Regions from separate parts of the Methyloversatilis sp. RAC08 genome, predicted to be linked through region 1. Evidence: predicted binding sites of a transcription regulator. Region 1 holds the regulator's gene; each other region holds the start of a gene.

Region 1 (5,148 bases):
ATGCAGCTCGGTTGCCTGCTCGGGCACCAGCAGCACGAACAGCAGATTGACCGGTCGGCCGTCCGGCGCATCGAAGGCGACCGGCGTATCCAGCCGCACAAACCCGCCGATGGCTTCCTTCAGACCCTTGATGCGGCCGTGCGGAATCGCCACGCCCTGACCGAGTCCGGTGGAGCCGAGCTTTTCCCGTGCGAACAGGCTGTCGAACACCTGGCTGCGGGCAATACCCTGATGGTTCTCGAACAGCAGGCCGGCCTGTTCGAACACACGTTTCTTGCTGCTGGCCTCAAGGCCGATACAGACATTCGAAACGGGCAACAGCTTGGCGATGAGCGTCATGTCAGGGGCTACTCCGAACACGCGGCGGGCGCGATTACCGGATATCGGAAACCGCGCCGTGAAGTTGATTGCACTGCAACAAGACGTCGGATTATACGCTCGTGACAGATGGCAATCGTGTCATTCTGCCGCTTGGTGCTTGACCGACTCGCGCGTGTGCTCGTTCGATTTTTCCTTGTGTTTGAGCACCTGACGATCGAGTTTGTCCATCAGGTTGTCGAGGGTGGCATACATGTCTTCGCTTTCCGCTTCGACGAAGATGTCGCGGCCTCGCACGTGCAGAGTGACTTCCGCCTTCTGTCGCAGCTTTTCGACAGTCAGAATCACGGAAACGCTTGTTACGTGGTCGAAATGGCGGATCACGCGTTCGAGCTTGGACTCGATGTAGTCGCGGATCGGCTGCGTCACTTCAAGATGATGGCCGGTGATGGTGAGGTTCATGCTGCCTCCTGTCGTTGCGGGACGGAATATGCGGGACGGTCCGGGCGTTCGTCATTGAACGCGCTAGATCGCCTTGCGCACGCTGACCGGCGGGATGTTGAGCGATTCACGGTATTTGGCGATGGTGCGCCGCGCAACCACGATGCCCTGCTGACCCAGTATTTCCGCGATGCGCGAGTCCGACAACGGACGCTTGGCATCCTCGGCACCCACCAACTGGCGGATGAGTGCGCGGATTGCGGTGGCTGAGCAGGCCCCGCCGCTTTCGGTTGCCACATGGCTGCCGAAAAAATATTTCAGTTCGAACAGGCCGCGTGTCGTCGCCATGTACTTCTGCGACGTCACCCGAGAAATGGTGGATTCATGCAGTTCCAGCGTCTCCGCGATCTCGCGCAGCGTCAGCGGCCGCATCGCAACCTCACCGAATTCGAAGAACTGGCGCTGGCGCTCGACGATGGCCTGAGAGACACGCAGGATGGTGTCGAAGCGCTGCTGGACATTCTTGATCAGCCACTTGGCCTCCTGCAGCTGGCCGGACAGACCGCTGCCGCGCTGGCCCTGCAGGATTTCCGCATACAGCCGGTTGATCCGCAGACGCGGCATGGCATCCGGATTGAGCAGCGCCGTCCATTGGCCGCGCACCTTGCGCACCACGACGTCGGGCACGATGTAGCGCGCATCGATCGGCGCGAACTGGGCACCCGGACGGGGGTTGAGCGAACGGATCAGGTTCTGTGCGGCGCGCAGCAGTTCTTCATCGCAGCCGACCGCACGCCGGATCTTGGCGAAATCACGCGCAGCCAGCAGATCGATGTGCTGATCGATGATGACGCGTGCAAGCGTCGATACTTCGTCGGTCGCCAGGAAGTTGAGCTGCATCAGCAGGCATTCGCGCGGGTCGCGCGCCGCCACGCCGGGCGGGTCGAAGTTCTGCAACTGGCGCAGCGCGATCGACAGGTCGTCGAGGTCGATGTCGGCCTCTTCCGGCAGCAGCTCGACCAGTTCGTCCAGGCCCTGGTTCAGGTAGCCGTCATCGTCAAGCGCTTCGATCAGCAGGCGGATCAGATAGCGGTCGCGCTCGCTCATCTGCGACAGGGCGAGCTGGCCGCACAGGTGGTCCCTCAGCGAGGTACCGGCCGCCTGCACGTCCTGGTAGTCGCCATCGTCATCGTCGCCGCCGCTGCGCGTACCGTAGTTGCCGCCTTCGCCCGACCACTCGTCCATGTCGGCGCTGCCCGTACCCTCGGGGGCACGTTCGTCGGCGCTGGCCTGGGTGCTTTCCTGCGGCGCATCGCGCACCTCGGCAACGCTTTCGGGCGGCGGCTGGAAGCTGGCGGTGGCATCCGGCTCGTCACGCTCGAGCATCGGGTTCTCATCGAGGAAACGTTCGATTTCCTGATTGAATTCGATGGTCGACAGCTGCAATAGCCGGATCGACTGTTGCAGCTGCGGTGTCAGCGCAAGATGCTGGGAAAGTTTGAGTTGCAGCGACTGCTTCATGGTGTGCAAATTTCGGCGGGCTACAGGCGGAAATGCTCGCCCAGATAGACCTTCCTGACACTTTCGTTATACACGATTTCGTCCGGCCGGCCGCTCGCCAGCACCTCGCCTTCGTTGATGATGTAAGCCCGGTCACAGATGCCCAGCGTTTCCCGCACATTGTGGTCGGTGATCAGAACGCCGATGCCGCGTTCCTTCAGGAAGCGGATGGTTTTCTGGATGTCGATCACCGCAATCGGGTCCACACCGGCGAACGGTTCGTCGAGCAGGATGAAGCGCGGCGACGTGGCCAGTGCGCGGGCGATCTCGACACGCCGCCGCTCGCCGCCCGACAGCGCCACGGCCGCACTCTTGCGCAGGTGGGCAATGCCCAGTTCGGCCAGCAATTCTTCCAGCCGCTGTGCTCGCACCCGCGCATCCTTCTCGTTCAGTTCCAGGATGGCGAGGATGTTCTCCTCGACGTCCAGCTTGCGGAATACCGAGTTCTCCTGCGGCAGATAGGACAAGCCCTGGTGCGCCCGCCGGTGTATCGGCAGGTGCGTCAGCCGCTCGCCATCAAGGTGGATCTCGCCGCCGTCGGCCGTGACCAGGCCGACGATCATGTAGAAACAGGTCGTCTTGCCGGCACCGTTCGGGCCCAGCAGACCGATCACTTCGCCGCTGCCAACCTCGAAGGACACATCCTTCACGACCGGGCGCGATTTGTATTTCTTGCGCAGCCGCTCAACCTTGAGCCGGCTGGCACTCCGGTTTTCAGTCATCTTGGTCGGGTTGTTCGCGCAGTACCTTGCGTATGCTATCGGCGGAAAAACCGCGTGATTGAAGAAATCTCGCCTGCCGTGCCCAGGCCTTCGCATCCTGCGGTGCGGCATCGAACCGGCGCGCCCATACGGCACGTGCACGGACGGTTTCATCCTGTTCCAGTGCGGCCAGCGCGGCACCCGCGTCATCTTCCGGCACACCACGGAGTTTCAGTTCGTGCTGCAGGCGACGCGCACCGAAGCGCGTTGCACGTGACGACACGAATTGTTCCGCAAAACGTGCATCCGAAACGAGGCCACATTCCTCGAAACGCGTCAGCAGCGCTGCGATATCGTCATGGTTGCCGTCCTCCGACAGTTTTCGCACCAGTTCAGCGCGACTGTGATCACGCCGCGCGAGCAGGCGCAGGGCCTTCTCGCGCAGGCTTGCGCTCACGCAGCCTCTTCCCGTCCTGCCACAACGACGCCCATTTCAGGCATGCCGCAGGCCACGCGCACCTTGTTCTCGATCTCGCGTGCCATGACCGGATTGGCGCGCAGGAACTCGCGCACGTTGTCCTTGCCCTGGCCGATGCGCTCGGTGCCGTAGGAATACCAGGCGCCCGACTTTTCTACGAATTTGTGCAGCACGCCCAGCTCGATGATTTCGCCTTCGCGCGAAATGCCCTCGCCGTACAGGATGTCGAATTCGGTCTGCTTGAACGGCGGCGCAACCTTGTTCTTCACCACCTTGACGCGGGTTTCCGAGCCGATCACCTCTTCGCCCTTCTTGATCGCGCCGATGCGGCGGATGTCGAGGCGGACCGAGGCATAGAACTTCAGCGCATTGCCGCCGGTGGTGGTTTCCGGATTGCCGAACATGACGCCGATCTTCATGCGGATCTGGTTGATGAAGATGACCATCGTGTTGGTGCGCTTGATGCTCGCCGTCAGCTTGCGCAGCGCCTGACTCATCAGGCGGGCCTGCAGGCCGGGCAACGAATCGCCCATTTCGCCCTCGATTTCGGCCTTCGGCGTCAGCGCGGCGACCGAGTCGATGACGATCACGTCCACACCGCCGGAACGCACCAGCATGTCGACGATTTCCAGTGCCTGCTCGCCGGTGTCGGGCTGGGAAATCAGCAGGTCGCTGACATTTACGCCAAGCTTGCCGGCGTACTGCACGTCGAGTGCGTGTTCGGCGTCGATGAAGGCCGCCGTGCCGCCGATCTTCTGCATTTCGGCGATGACCTGCAGCGTCAGCGTGGTCTTGCCGGATGATTCCGGACCGTAGATTTCGACCACCCGACCGCGCGGCAGGCCGCCGATTCCGAGCGCGATGTCCAGTCCCAGCGAACCGGTCGATACGGCCTGGATGTCGTTTTCGAGCTGGCCGTCGCTCATGCGCATGATCGAGCCCTTGCCGAACTGCTTCTCAATCTGTGCCAGCGCTGCCGCGAGCGCCTTGGCCTTGCTGTCGTCCATGCGGAATCCTTTCGTTTGCTTTCGGTCGATTATGGCACAGTTCTTGCCACGTGCTTTCAGGTCTGCGCTGCCAGCAAAGCCAGCAGCACAGTCAGTGTATGACGTACGGATAGGCGGCGCACGGTTTCGCGGTCGCCATCGAAATGACGCGTTTCGCTGCGCTCGACGCCACCCTTCACGGCCCAGCCGAAGCACACCGTGCCGACCGGCTTGCCCGGTGTCGCACCGCCCGGACCGGCAATGCCGGTGACCGACAGCGCGACCGTTGCGGCCGACCGGGCCAGCGCACCGCGCGCCATGGCCAGCGCGACCGGCTCGCTGACTGCGCCGTGCGCGGCCAGCAATTCGACCGGCACATCGAGCAGGCGCTGCTTGGCGGCGTTCGAGTAGGTCACCAAACCGCAGTCAAACCAGCCCGAGCTGCCGGCGGTGGCGGTCAGCACTTCTGCCACCCAGCCCCCGGTGCACGATTCAGCCGCAACGACGACATGCCCTGACGCGACACACGCTGCGCCCACCGCGGCCGACAACGCAGCGAATTCCTCGTCCATCATGCAAAACGCTCCAGCAGCAGCTTGCCCAGCGCCAGCGACACCATGGCGAACAGGGCCGCAATCAGGTCGTCCAGCATGACACCGAAGCC
Region 2 (5,148 bases), 640 kb from region 1:
ATGCAGTCAGCGACAGTCGCGCGGTCAGCGCCGCATGATCGGAAATGCGCGACCAGGGTCGGCCTGCATGCAGCTTCACTTCGCCCACGTCGAGTCCGCGCACATAGATGCGGTCCAGCCGCAGCAGCGGAAAGGCCGCCGGATAGCTGCGCGCGGGGCGGCCGTGGAACAGGCTGTGCGCCTCCTGCAGGCCAAGTGCATCGGCCCACTGGCCTTCGGCACGGTTGTGCCAGTCATTGAAATCGCCGGCCACGATCAAGGCTTCGGCGGCGGGTATGGTCGAATTCACGTGCTCGGCCAGCATGGCGTATTGCTGGGCCCGGCCGCGTGCGGTCAGGCCCAGATGCACGCACAGCGCGTGCACGCGCCGGCCGGGCACCGGTTCGATCACGCAATGCAGCAGACCGCGCTGTTCGAAGCGGTGTGCCGACATGTCGTGGTTGTCGGTCTGCGAGATCGGGTGGCGCGACAGGATGGCGTTGCCATGGTGGCCGTGGTCATACACCGCATTGCGGCCGTAGGCGGTCGCCGGCCACATTTCATCGGCCAGGAATTCGTACTGCGGCTCGATCGGCCAGTCGGCGTGGCGCAGCGCATGCCCGTGGTGCTGACCCTGCACCTCCTGCAGGAACACCAGATCCGACGACAGGTAGCGCAGGCGGTCGCGCAGTTCGTGGATCACCATGCGGCGGTTGAACTGCGAAAAGCCCTTGTGGATGTTCCAGGTGCAGATGCGAAGGTCTGTCGTCATGGATCGAGCGGGTGGCCGCGACCGGCTTCGGCAAGTCTCATCATGTGGCGCGCAAACGCCGGGTCTTCCCCGCGCAGCAGGGTCATGAGCTGGTTGCGGAAGGCGTCGCAGGCCAGCCATTCGCGCATGTAGTCGTCCCATGACGCCCAGCGGCGTGCGGCCAGCCCTTCGGTTTCGTCAGTCCAGGCGACCAGATAGGCGCGCTCGAACAGCGAAATGAGCATCTGGTAGATGATGTGCATGCGCCGTTCCTGCTCGTCGCTGAGGTGCTGCGGCGCAGCCGTTTCGCGCAGCGGCAGGTCCGGATTGGCGAGCACGATCTTCAGGAAGTCGATGTAGGCGTCCGACAGCATCTGGTACGCCTCTTCGTCTTCGTTGTCGCGCTCGCGCCGCTGCTGGTAGATGAAGGTGATGACCGCCAGGGGCAGGCCCAGCGCGGTCACGACATAACTGGCCAGTTCCCAGCGCTGCATCCAGTCCATGTGGAAGCCGTCCTCAGGGCGAGGCGGCGAGCATGCGGTCGAGCGCGAGTTTGGCTGGAACGGCTTCGTGTTCCGGCACGCTGATCCGGTTCACCACCTGACCTTCGGCGAGGTTCTCCAGACACCAGGCCAGATGCTGCGGATCAATGCGTTGCATGGTCGAGCACATGCACACGGTGGGTGCCATGAACTGAACGGTCTTGCCCTCGTGCTTCACTTCCTCGGCCAGGCGATTCACGAGGTTGAGTTCGGTGCCGACCAGCCACTTCGTGCCGGGCGCGCCCGCCTTGACCGTCTTCAGGATGTATTCGGTCGAACCGACGTAATCCGACTGGCGACACACTTCGAGGGCACTTTCCGGATGCGAGATGACGAGGCCGTCCGGATGCTGGTTGCGCCAGCGCAGGATGTGCGCCGGCTGGAACATCTGGTGCACCGAACAGTGGCCCTTCCACAGCAGGATTTTCGCCTTCGCCACCTGCTCGCGCGTCAGGCCGCCATTCTCCAGATCCGGGTCCCACACCACCATGTCGTCGAGCGGAATGCCCATCTTGTAGCCTGTCCAGCGCCCGAGGTGCTGGTCGGGGAAGAACAGCACCTTTTCGCGCCGCGCGAGCGACCATTCGAGAATGCTGGCAGCGTTCGACGAGGTGCACACGATGCCGCCGTGCTCGCCGCAGAAGGCCTTCAGGTCGGCCGCCGAATTGATGTAGGTCACCGGTGTGATGAGCGCATCCGGGTCGCCGGTCATGTCGCGCAGCTCGCGCCAGCAGCGTTCCACCTTGGCCAGGCTGGCCATGTCGGCCATCGAACAGCCTGCCGCCAGGTCGGGCAGGATGGCGATCTGTTCCGGGCGCGACATGATGTCCGCAACTTCGGCCATGAAGTGCACGCCGCAGAACACGATGAATTCCGCATCGGTCTGACTGGCCAGCCGCGCCAGCTTAAGCGAATCGCCGGTCAGGTCGGCGTGGCGATAGACATCGGCACGTTGATAGTGGTGACCGAGGATGACTGCGCGCTGGCCGAGCTTTTCGCGCGCCGCGAGAATGCGCGACTGCGCCTGATCGTCGGCCAGCGCATTGAATCGGTCAAAGGTGATGTTGGCGACTTGCATCGGGTGTCCTTCAGGTCTGGCTCCACGGCAGGCCGGCCTTGCGCCAGCCACCCACGGTGTTGCGATGGCCGTTGGCGTCCATGTCTCCCTCGAATCCTTCGAGGATGTTGTAGGCATTGCTGTAGCCCGCTTCCGCTGCGGCCGCGGCGGCGCCGTGCGAGCGCCCGCCGCTGCGGCACAGGAACATCACCAGCGCTTCGGGATCGACCTGGTGCTTGAGCTGGGTGAGGAAATCGGGGTTGCGCTGGCCGGATGAATGATTCCATTCGATCTGCACCGAATCCGGTACCTCGCCGACCCACTGCCACTCGGCCGACGTGCGCACATCGACAATGCGCGCGCCCGGCGCAAGTCTGAGCAATTCGTGGGCTTCGGCCGGCGTCACGGCACCGGCGTAAGGCAGTTGGAGCTGCTGCGCACGTTCCCGCGCGAGACCGAGTATCTGTCCGAGTGTAGCCATGGCTGATGTTCAGGCGAATAAAAGTGATCGAAGTATATCGTCCGCTGCAGCCGACGCCTGTATGCACCAAAATAGTGCTGTCAAAAACAGGCCTGCATCAAATCGGTGCAGTTTTCGGGCCTGCTGCCCGCATCGCCGACGTCAATGCGGCCTGTGGCACAATCCCGGGGCGGAATCCGGTGCGTGGCACGCGATCTGCTTTAGTCAGCGCTGCGACAGCCGCCGCGACTGAACGGTTGCGACGTGCCCCAGACTCGCCCAAAACAGGAATTACCCCGTTCAAGCCGACCGAGCAACATCCATACATCCATCGTAGGAGAAATCATGACGACCGCGAAGCAGGTACTCGACATCATCAAGGAGAAGGAGGTCAAGTTCGTTGATTTCCGTTTCACCGACACCCGTGGCAAGGAACAGCACGTGGGTGTGCCGGTCAGCGCCTTCGACGCCGACAAGTTCACCGAAGGCCACGCTTTTGATGGTTCGTCGATTGCCGGCTGGAAGGGTATCCAGGCTTCGGACATGCTGCTGATGCCGGATCCGGAAACCGCCTTCATCGACCCGTTCTTCGACGAAACCACGATGGTCATCACCTGCGACGTGGTCGAGCCGTCCGACGGCAAGGGCTACGACCGCGATCCGCGCTCCATCGCCAAGCGCGCCGAAGCCTTCCTGAAGTCGTCCGGCCTGGGCGACACCGCCTTCTTCGGCCCGGAACCCGAATTCTTCATCTTCGACAGCGTCGAGTGGAACATCGACATGTCGGGCTGCCGCGTGCAGATCTTCTCGGAAGAGGCCGCGTGGTCGTCGGGCGAGAAGTTCGAAAGCGGCAACACCGGTCACCGTCCGGGCGTCAAGGGCGGCTACTTCCCGGTTCCGCCGGTCGATTCGCACAATGACATCCGCGCCGCCATGGTGCTGGCACTGGAAGCCGTCGGCATCCCGGTCGAAGTGCATCACCACGAAGTCGCGACCGCCGGCCAGAACGAGATCGGCACCCGCTTCAACACGCTGGTGCGCCGCGCTGACTGGACGCAGACGCTGAAGTACATCGTGCACAACGTCGCCCACAGCTACGGCAAGACCGCGACCTTCATGCCCAAGCCCATCGTCGGCGACAACGGCTCCGGCATGCACGTTCACCAGTCGATCTGGAAGGACGGCAAGAACCTGTTCGCAGGCAACGGCTACGCCGGCCTGTCCGAATTCGCCCTGTACTACATCGGCGGCATCATCAAGCACGCCAAGGCGCTGAATGCGATCACCAACCCGGGTACGAATTCGTACAAGCGTCTGGTGCCGCATTACGAAGCACCGGTCAAGCTGGCCTACTCGGCCCGCAATCGCTCGGCATCGATCCGCATTCCGCACGTGGCATCCGACAAGGCACGCCGCATCGAAACACGCTTCCCGGATCCGCTTGCCAACCCGTACCTGTGCTTCGCCGCGCTGATGATGGCGGGCCTGGACGGCGTGCAGAACAAGATCCATCCGGGCGAACCGGCCGACAAGAACCTGTACGACCTGCCGCCGGAAGAGGACAAGCTGATCCCGACCGTGTGCGCCAGCCTCGACGAAGCCCTCGATGCGCTCGCCGCAGACCATGCCTTCCTGACCAAGGGCGGCGTGTTCTCGGAAGACTTCATCGCAGCCTATATCGAGCTGAAGATGACCGAAGTGAATCGCACCCGCATGACGACCCACCCGGTCGAGTTCGAGATGTACTACAGCCTCTGATCGCCATCGATCAGCACATGCCGGCGTGGCGTCAGCCCGCGCGGCATGTGAAGCGTTGAGGAAAAGGACGGCAATTAGCCGTCCTTTTTCATTGTCACTGCGCAAGTGCGCGCCCTACACTCGCGCTGCTTTGACCCGAAACGCCCAGGTGATCCACATGCTACAAGGTCTGAACCGTATCCTGATTGCAGCGGCAAGCCTGCTTGCCGCTGCGCCCGCCACGGCAGAAATCTACAAGTGCGTCGACGCCGAAGGCCACACCACCTACACGAACGAAAAATCGCGCGCCAGCGGATGCAAGGTGCTGGCCAGCGACGTGCCGGTCAGTTCGGTGCCGGGCCCGGCGGCTGCCACGCCCAAGCCGGCCGCCAATCCCGGTGGTTTTCCGAGCGTCAGCAACGACCAGCAGAAGGCGCGCGATACCGAACGCAGGCGCATCCTCGAAGCCGAACTGGCGACCGAAACCGGCAGTCTCGAAGAGGCGCGCAAGGCGCTGACCGAGGGTGAAGCGGTCCGTCTGGGCAACGAGCGCAACTATCAGAAGTATCTCGACCGGATACAGGGGCTCAAGGACAATGTGGCTCTGCATGAACGCAATGTC
Region 3 (5,148 bases), 1.1 Mb from region 1:
GCGAGTGGCATGTCGCCGATTTCGTCCAGGAACAATGTGCCACCATCGGCCTGCATGATGCGTCCGGCGTAGCCCTTGCGCCGGGCGCCGGTGAACGCACCGTCTTCGTAGCCGAACAGTTCCGATTCGATCAGTCCATCCGGAATCGCCGCGCAATTGACCGCCACGAAGTTGTGGTCGCGGCGCGGGCCTTCGTCGTGGATGGCGCGCGCCAGCAGTTCCTTGCCGGTACCGGTCTCGCCCTGGATCAGCACCGGAATGTCACGGCCGAGCACACGCTTCACCTTGTCGACGACGGCGTTCATCTGCGCGTCACCGGTGCTCAGTCGCTCCAGGCCGCGATCGGCGTCGGCTGGCGGCCGCGGCGAAGTCCCTGCCGATGCGTCAGGGCGCGAAACATCCATGCTGAACACACGAGCCGGCGGGCGTGCCAGCACGCCCGGCCGCGGCCGGCCGAAAAGTGTTCGGCCACCGAACAGGCGCAGTTCGATGATGTCCGTGCCGCGCATCAGCGGGTCGTACAGCGCGCTCAGCGATTTGTCGAACATCGACGAAAAGCTGTGGTTCATCAGTTCGGCATGGCTGCGGCCGATCAGCCGGCAGGCGCTGCGGTTGGCTGACAGCACGCGGCCTTCCTGGTCGAACGCAAGCAGCGCCTCGAATACGGTGCCGATCAGTTCGTGCTGGACATGGCACTGCAGCAGAAAGCCTTCCGGAAAGGCGTGCGCAAACAGCTGGTTTTCGATCGTCTGAACAGCCAGATTGATCAGCGCCAGACTGTGATGAGACGGCGTACGCGAATCGCCGGTCACGTCGAGCACGCCCAGCATGCGGCTGCACGGATCGAAGATCGGCGACGCCGAGCAGCTCAGGAAGTGGTTGGCGGAAAAGAAGTGCTGCGAGCCATGCACCGATACCGGCGCCTGTTCGACCAGCGCAGTGCCGATGGCGTTGGTGCCCTTGCTTTCTTCCGACCACTCGACGCCGGGCGACAGCGCTACTTTCGACGCGCGGTCCAGAAAGCTCTGGTCACCGACCGAATGGATGATGAAGCCGGAGGCATTGGTCAGCACGATCATGCTGCCGGAGCGGGCGATCTGCGCGTACAGGCCGTTCATGACCGGTGCTGCGTGCTTGAGCAGGGATTCGTTGCGCTCACGCTCGGTCAGCAGGACGTCGCGGCGCGCACGCTCCACTTCCTTGCTGCAACTGTCGGCGTCGAGGCCGCGGCTGATGCAGCGACTCCACGACGTTTCGATCAGGGTAGGCAGCACACCAGCGGGCACTTCGCCCGCGCTGCGCATGATTTCGTGGGCCTGCGCACTGCGCACGCCTTCAGGCGTTGTCAAATCCATGCTCTCCTCCGAACCTTGAACCACGCGCGATGGCCGGTGATGCCGGCTCTGGCATGTGACGCGACGGGCAACGGATAGTGCCCTGCAAGCTGTTCATCCAAGATAGTAAGGCCTGAGCCGCCGCCGCACCTAGGGTCTGTTCGCATTTGATTCGTGAGTTACGCTGCCAGGGGCAAGCCGCAGGGTACGCAGTGCGTCTTGCTTCGCGATGCGCTGGCCGTACGCGTGATGTACGAATCAAATGCGAACAGACCCAGTGCGTACGCGCACCCATACTCCTGGGGCATCATGGTGACCGGCTGTATGCGCACCTGCCGCGCCACGCGTTGACTTCGGTGCGGCACGAGGAGGATATCGCCGCTCGGCAAGTACTCGAGTTTAACGTGGCACGCATCCTGCTCACTCGCTCGGGTCGCATATTGTGTTGCAGTAACGGATATTTACGGAGGAGTGATGAAAGCAGGTAACCGGATTTTGAAGGCAACGCTGGCCTGTACCGCGTTGATCACGTTGGGCGCGGCGACCACCATGCGCGTCGAGGCACACGGTGACGTGGTGCCGCAGTCGGTCGACGTCAGCGCGCTGAAGCCGCTCGGCGCGGAGTGGATGAAGGAAAACCCCTATCGGGGCGACAAGGAAGCCATCCGCATCGGTACCTCGGCCTACAACCAGAACTGCGCGCGTTGCCACGGACTGGAAGCCATCAGCGGCGGTATCGCACCGGATCTGCGGATGCTGCCGCTCGATGCCGAAAGCGACGACTACTACATCAATACGGTCCGCCGCGGACGCGTGCGCAACGGCGCCGTCTATATGCCGCCGTTCGAAGGCACGATGGCGCAGGAAGCCATGTGGGCCATCCGCAGCTATCTGGATACACGCTACGAACCATAGGCGCCAACGCAGCGCTTTCTGCGCCGCAACTGTCCAGTTGTCCAGAATCTGGACAACTGGACGCCTTGAACGCACCCGCCGCACTCAATCCCCACGCTGACCCACCGAAAGGCCTCCCGCGGGGAAAATCCGGGCGCTAAAATATGAAGCGGTTTTCATAGCCGGCGCACCCGTGCGTCGAACCACACAAAGATTCGCCCAGAATGTGGAGGAGCGACTGAACATGCAGAAATCACTACATATTGACCCGTTGAAATGCACCAGCTGCCTGCAGTGCGAAATGGCCTGTTCGTTCGAGAACTACGGGGTCTTCAACAACTCGCTGTCGCGCATCAAGGTGTTCGAGTTTCACCACACCGGCGCCAAGGTGCCCTACACCTGTACGCAGTGCGATGAAGCCTGGTGCATGCACGCCTGTCCGGTCGAGGCGATCAAGCTCGACAAGACCAATGGCGCCAAGGTCGTGCTCGAAGATGTCTGTGTAGGTTGCAAGGTATGCACGATTGCCTGTCCGTTCGGCACCGTGAATTACGTCGCAGAGACTGGCAAAGTGCAGAAGTGCGACCTGTGCGGTGGTGACCCGGCCTGTGCCGAAGCCTGTCCGACCGGTGCCATCACGTATGTCGATGCCAACTGGACAGGACTTGAGCGCATGCGCCAGTGGGCCGACAAGCTCGGCAACCCGTCTGCCTGACCACCGAAAGGGATACTGACATGGCATGGACACGTAAGATTCTCCGCGTAAATCTCACCGACCGCACCTGTACGAGCGAGCCGCTCAACATGGAGTGGGCACACGACTATCTCGGTCAGCGCGGTCTGGCGACGAAGTACCTGGCGTCGGAAATCGATCCGAAGGTCGATCCGCTGTCGCCGGACAACAAGATCATCTGGGCGACCGGCCCGCTGACCGGCACGATGGCATCCACCGGTGGCCGCTATTCGGTGGTCACCAAGGGCCCGCTGACCGGTGCCATTGCCTGTTCGAACTCCGGCGGCTACTTCGGCGCCGAATTGAAGTTCGCCGGCTGGGACATGGTCATCATCGAGGGCCGGGCGTCGAGCCCGGTCTATCTGTCGATCGAGAACGACAAGGTCGAACTGCGCGATGCCGCCCATCTGTGGGGCAAGACCGTGTGGGAAACCGAAGGCCAGATCAAGTCGGAACATCAGGACCCGCAGATCCGCGTGTCGTGCATCGGCCGCACCGGCGAGAACGGCGTGCTGTACGCCGCCATCGTCAATGACCTGCACCGCGCCGCCGGACGTTCCGGTGTCGGTGCCGTCGCCGGCTCGAAGAACCTGAAGGCGATCGCGGTACGCGGTACGCTCGGCGTCGGCAATATCGCCAACCCGAAGGAATTCATGAAGGTCACCTTCGAGAAGAAGAAGATCCTCAAGGAGAACGCGGTCACCGGTCAGGGTCTGCCGACCTACGGCACGCAGGTGCTGATGAACGTGATCAACGAAATCGGCGCGATGCCGACGCGCAACCACAAGGATGTGCAGTTCGAAGGCGCCCGCAAGATTTCGGCCGAAGCGATGCACGAGCCGCGCGAAAGCGACGGCAAGGCGCAACTGGTGAACAATCAGGCCTGTTTCGGCTGCACCATCGCCTGCGGTCGCATCTCGAAGATCGATGCCACGCATTACACCGTGGTCAACAGCCCGAAGTACTGGGGTGCATCCGGCGGTCTGGAATACGAAGCCGCCTGGGCACTCGGCTGTGCCAACGGCGTCGATGACCTCGATGCGCTGCAGTACGCGACCATGCTGTGCAACGAAGACGGCTTCGACCCGATCTCGTTCGGCGCCACCATCGGTGCAGTGATGGAGCTGTACGAAATGGGCGTGCTGACGAAGGAAGAAATCGGGATCGAAGCGCCTTTCGGCTCAGGCAAGGCATTGACCTATCTGACCGAAATCACTGCGCGTGGCGAAGGCTTCGGCAAGATCATCGGTCTCGGCTCGAAGCGCCTGTGCGAGAAGTACGGTCATCCGGAACTGTCGATGTCGGTCAAGGGCCAGGAGTTTCCGGCCTACGACGCGCGCGCGGTGCAGGGCATGGGCCTGACCTACGCGACCTCGAACCGCGGTGCCTGCCACCTGCGTTCGTACACGATTTCGTCCGAAGTGCTGGGCATTCCGGTCAAGACCGACCCGCTGACGACCGAAGGCAAGCCGGCGCTGGTCAAGGCTTTCCAGGACGCCACCGCGGTGGTCGATTCGACCGGTCTGTGCGTGTTCACGACCTTTGCGTGGGCGTTGTCGGACATCCAGCCGCAGTTGCAGGCGGCGTGCGAGGGCGACTGGTCGATGGAAAAGCTGGACCTGATGGGCGAGCGCATCTGGAATATGGAGCGTCAGTTCAACAACGCGGCCGGTTTCACGCGCAAGGACGACGATCTGCCGGCCCGTCTGAAGACGGAAGCGGCCAAGGTCGGTCCGGCCAAGGGCCTGGTGTCGGGCATCGACAAGATGATTCCCGAGTACTACGACCTGCGCGGCTGGGACACGGAAGGTCGTCCGACCGCGGAAACAGTCGCCCGCCTGGGTCTGTGATCGGGTTTTATCCCTGACCTCGCCGCGCCCTTCGGGGCGCGGCGCATTTCGACAGGAACAAACATGAAACACGTGATCATCGGCAACGGCCCGGCCGGAGTGGTGGCCGCCGAGGCCTTGCGCCGCGCGGATGCCTCGGCCGACATCGTCATGATCGGCGATGAGCCGGAGCGGCCGTATTCGCGCATGGCCATTCCCTATCTGCTGGTCGGCAACATCGAAGAGAAGGGCACCTGGCTGCGCAAGACCGACGGCCACTTCGAGTCGCTGCGCATTCGGGAAGTGCTCGGGCGCGCGAAGTCCGTCGACACCACCGTCCGCACCGTCCATCTCGAAG

Evidence for each region. Region 1 encodes sigma-54, which starts transcription at its own class of promoters, with help from an activator protein. Its sites were predicted from a motif close to TGGCACNNTTCCTGCT; they were not measured.
Region 2: the regulator sigma-54 is predicted to act here: its motif matches at 2,995-3,010, upstream of glnA (type I glutamate--ammonia ligase).
Region 3: the regulator sigma-54 is predicted to act here: its motif matches at 1,740-1,755, upstream of pedF (cytochrome c-550 PedF).

The regions. Positions count from the first base shown of each region.
Region 1 is NZ_CP016448.1:1,722,680-1,727,827, forward strand. It holds gene ptsN (PTS IIA-like nitrogen regulatory protein PtsN) at 1-339, opposite strand, end outside; gene hpf (ribosome hibernation-promoting factor, HPF/YfiA family) at 460-780, opposite strand; gene BSY238_RS07985 (RNA polymerase factor sigma-54) at 844-2,280, opposite strand; gene lptB (LPS export ABC transporter ATP-binding protein) at 2,301-3,041, opposite strand; gene recX (recombination regulator RecX) at 3,034-3,477, opposite strand; gene recA (recombinase RecA) at 3,474-4,505, opposite strand; gene BSY238_RS08005 (CinA family protein) at 4,562-5,056, opposite strand; gene BSY238_RS08010 (phosphatidylglycerophosphatase A family protein) at 5,056-5,148, opposite strand, start outside.
Region 2 is NZ_CP016448.1:1,085,763-1,090,910, reverse strand. It holds gene BSY238_RS04970 (endonuclease/exonuclease/phosphatase family protein) at 1-751, opposite strand, end outside; gene BSY238_RS04965 (hypothetical protein) at 748-1,233, opposite strand; gene nadA (quinolinate synthase NadA) at 1,247-2,350, opposite strand; gene BSY238_RS04955 (rhodanese-like domain-containing protein) at 2,361-2,810, opposite strand; gene glnA (type I glutamate--ammonia ligase) at 3,135-4,547, shown strand; gene BSY238_RS04945 (DUF4124 domain-containing protein) at 4,705-5,148, shown strand, end outside.
Region 3 is NZ_CP016448.1:671,565-676,712, reverse strand. It holds gene BSY238_RS03055 (sigma-54-dependent Fis family transcriptional regulator) at 1-1,355, opposite strand, end outside; gene pedF (cytochrome c-550 PedF) at 1,809-2,249, shown strand; gene BSY238_RS03045 (4Fe-4S dicluster domain-containing protein) at 2,473-2,943, shown strand; gene BSY238_RS03040 (aldehyde ferredoxin oxidoreductase family protein) at 2,964-4,811, shown strand; gene BSY238_RS03035 (NAD(P)/FAD-dependent oxidoreductase) at 4,875-5,148, shown strand, end outside.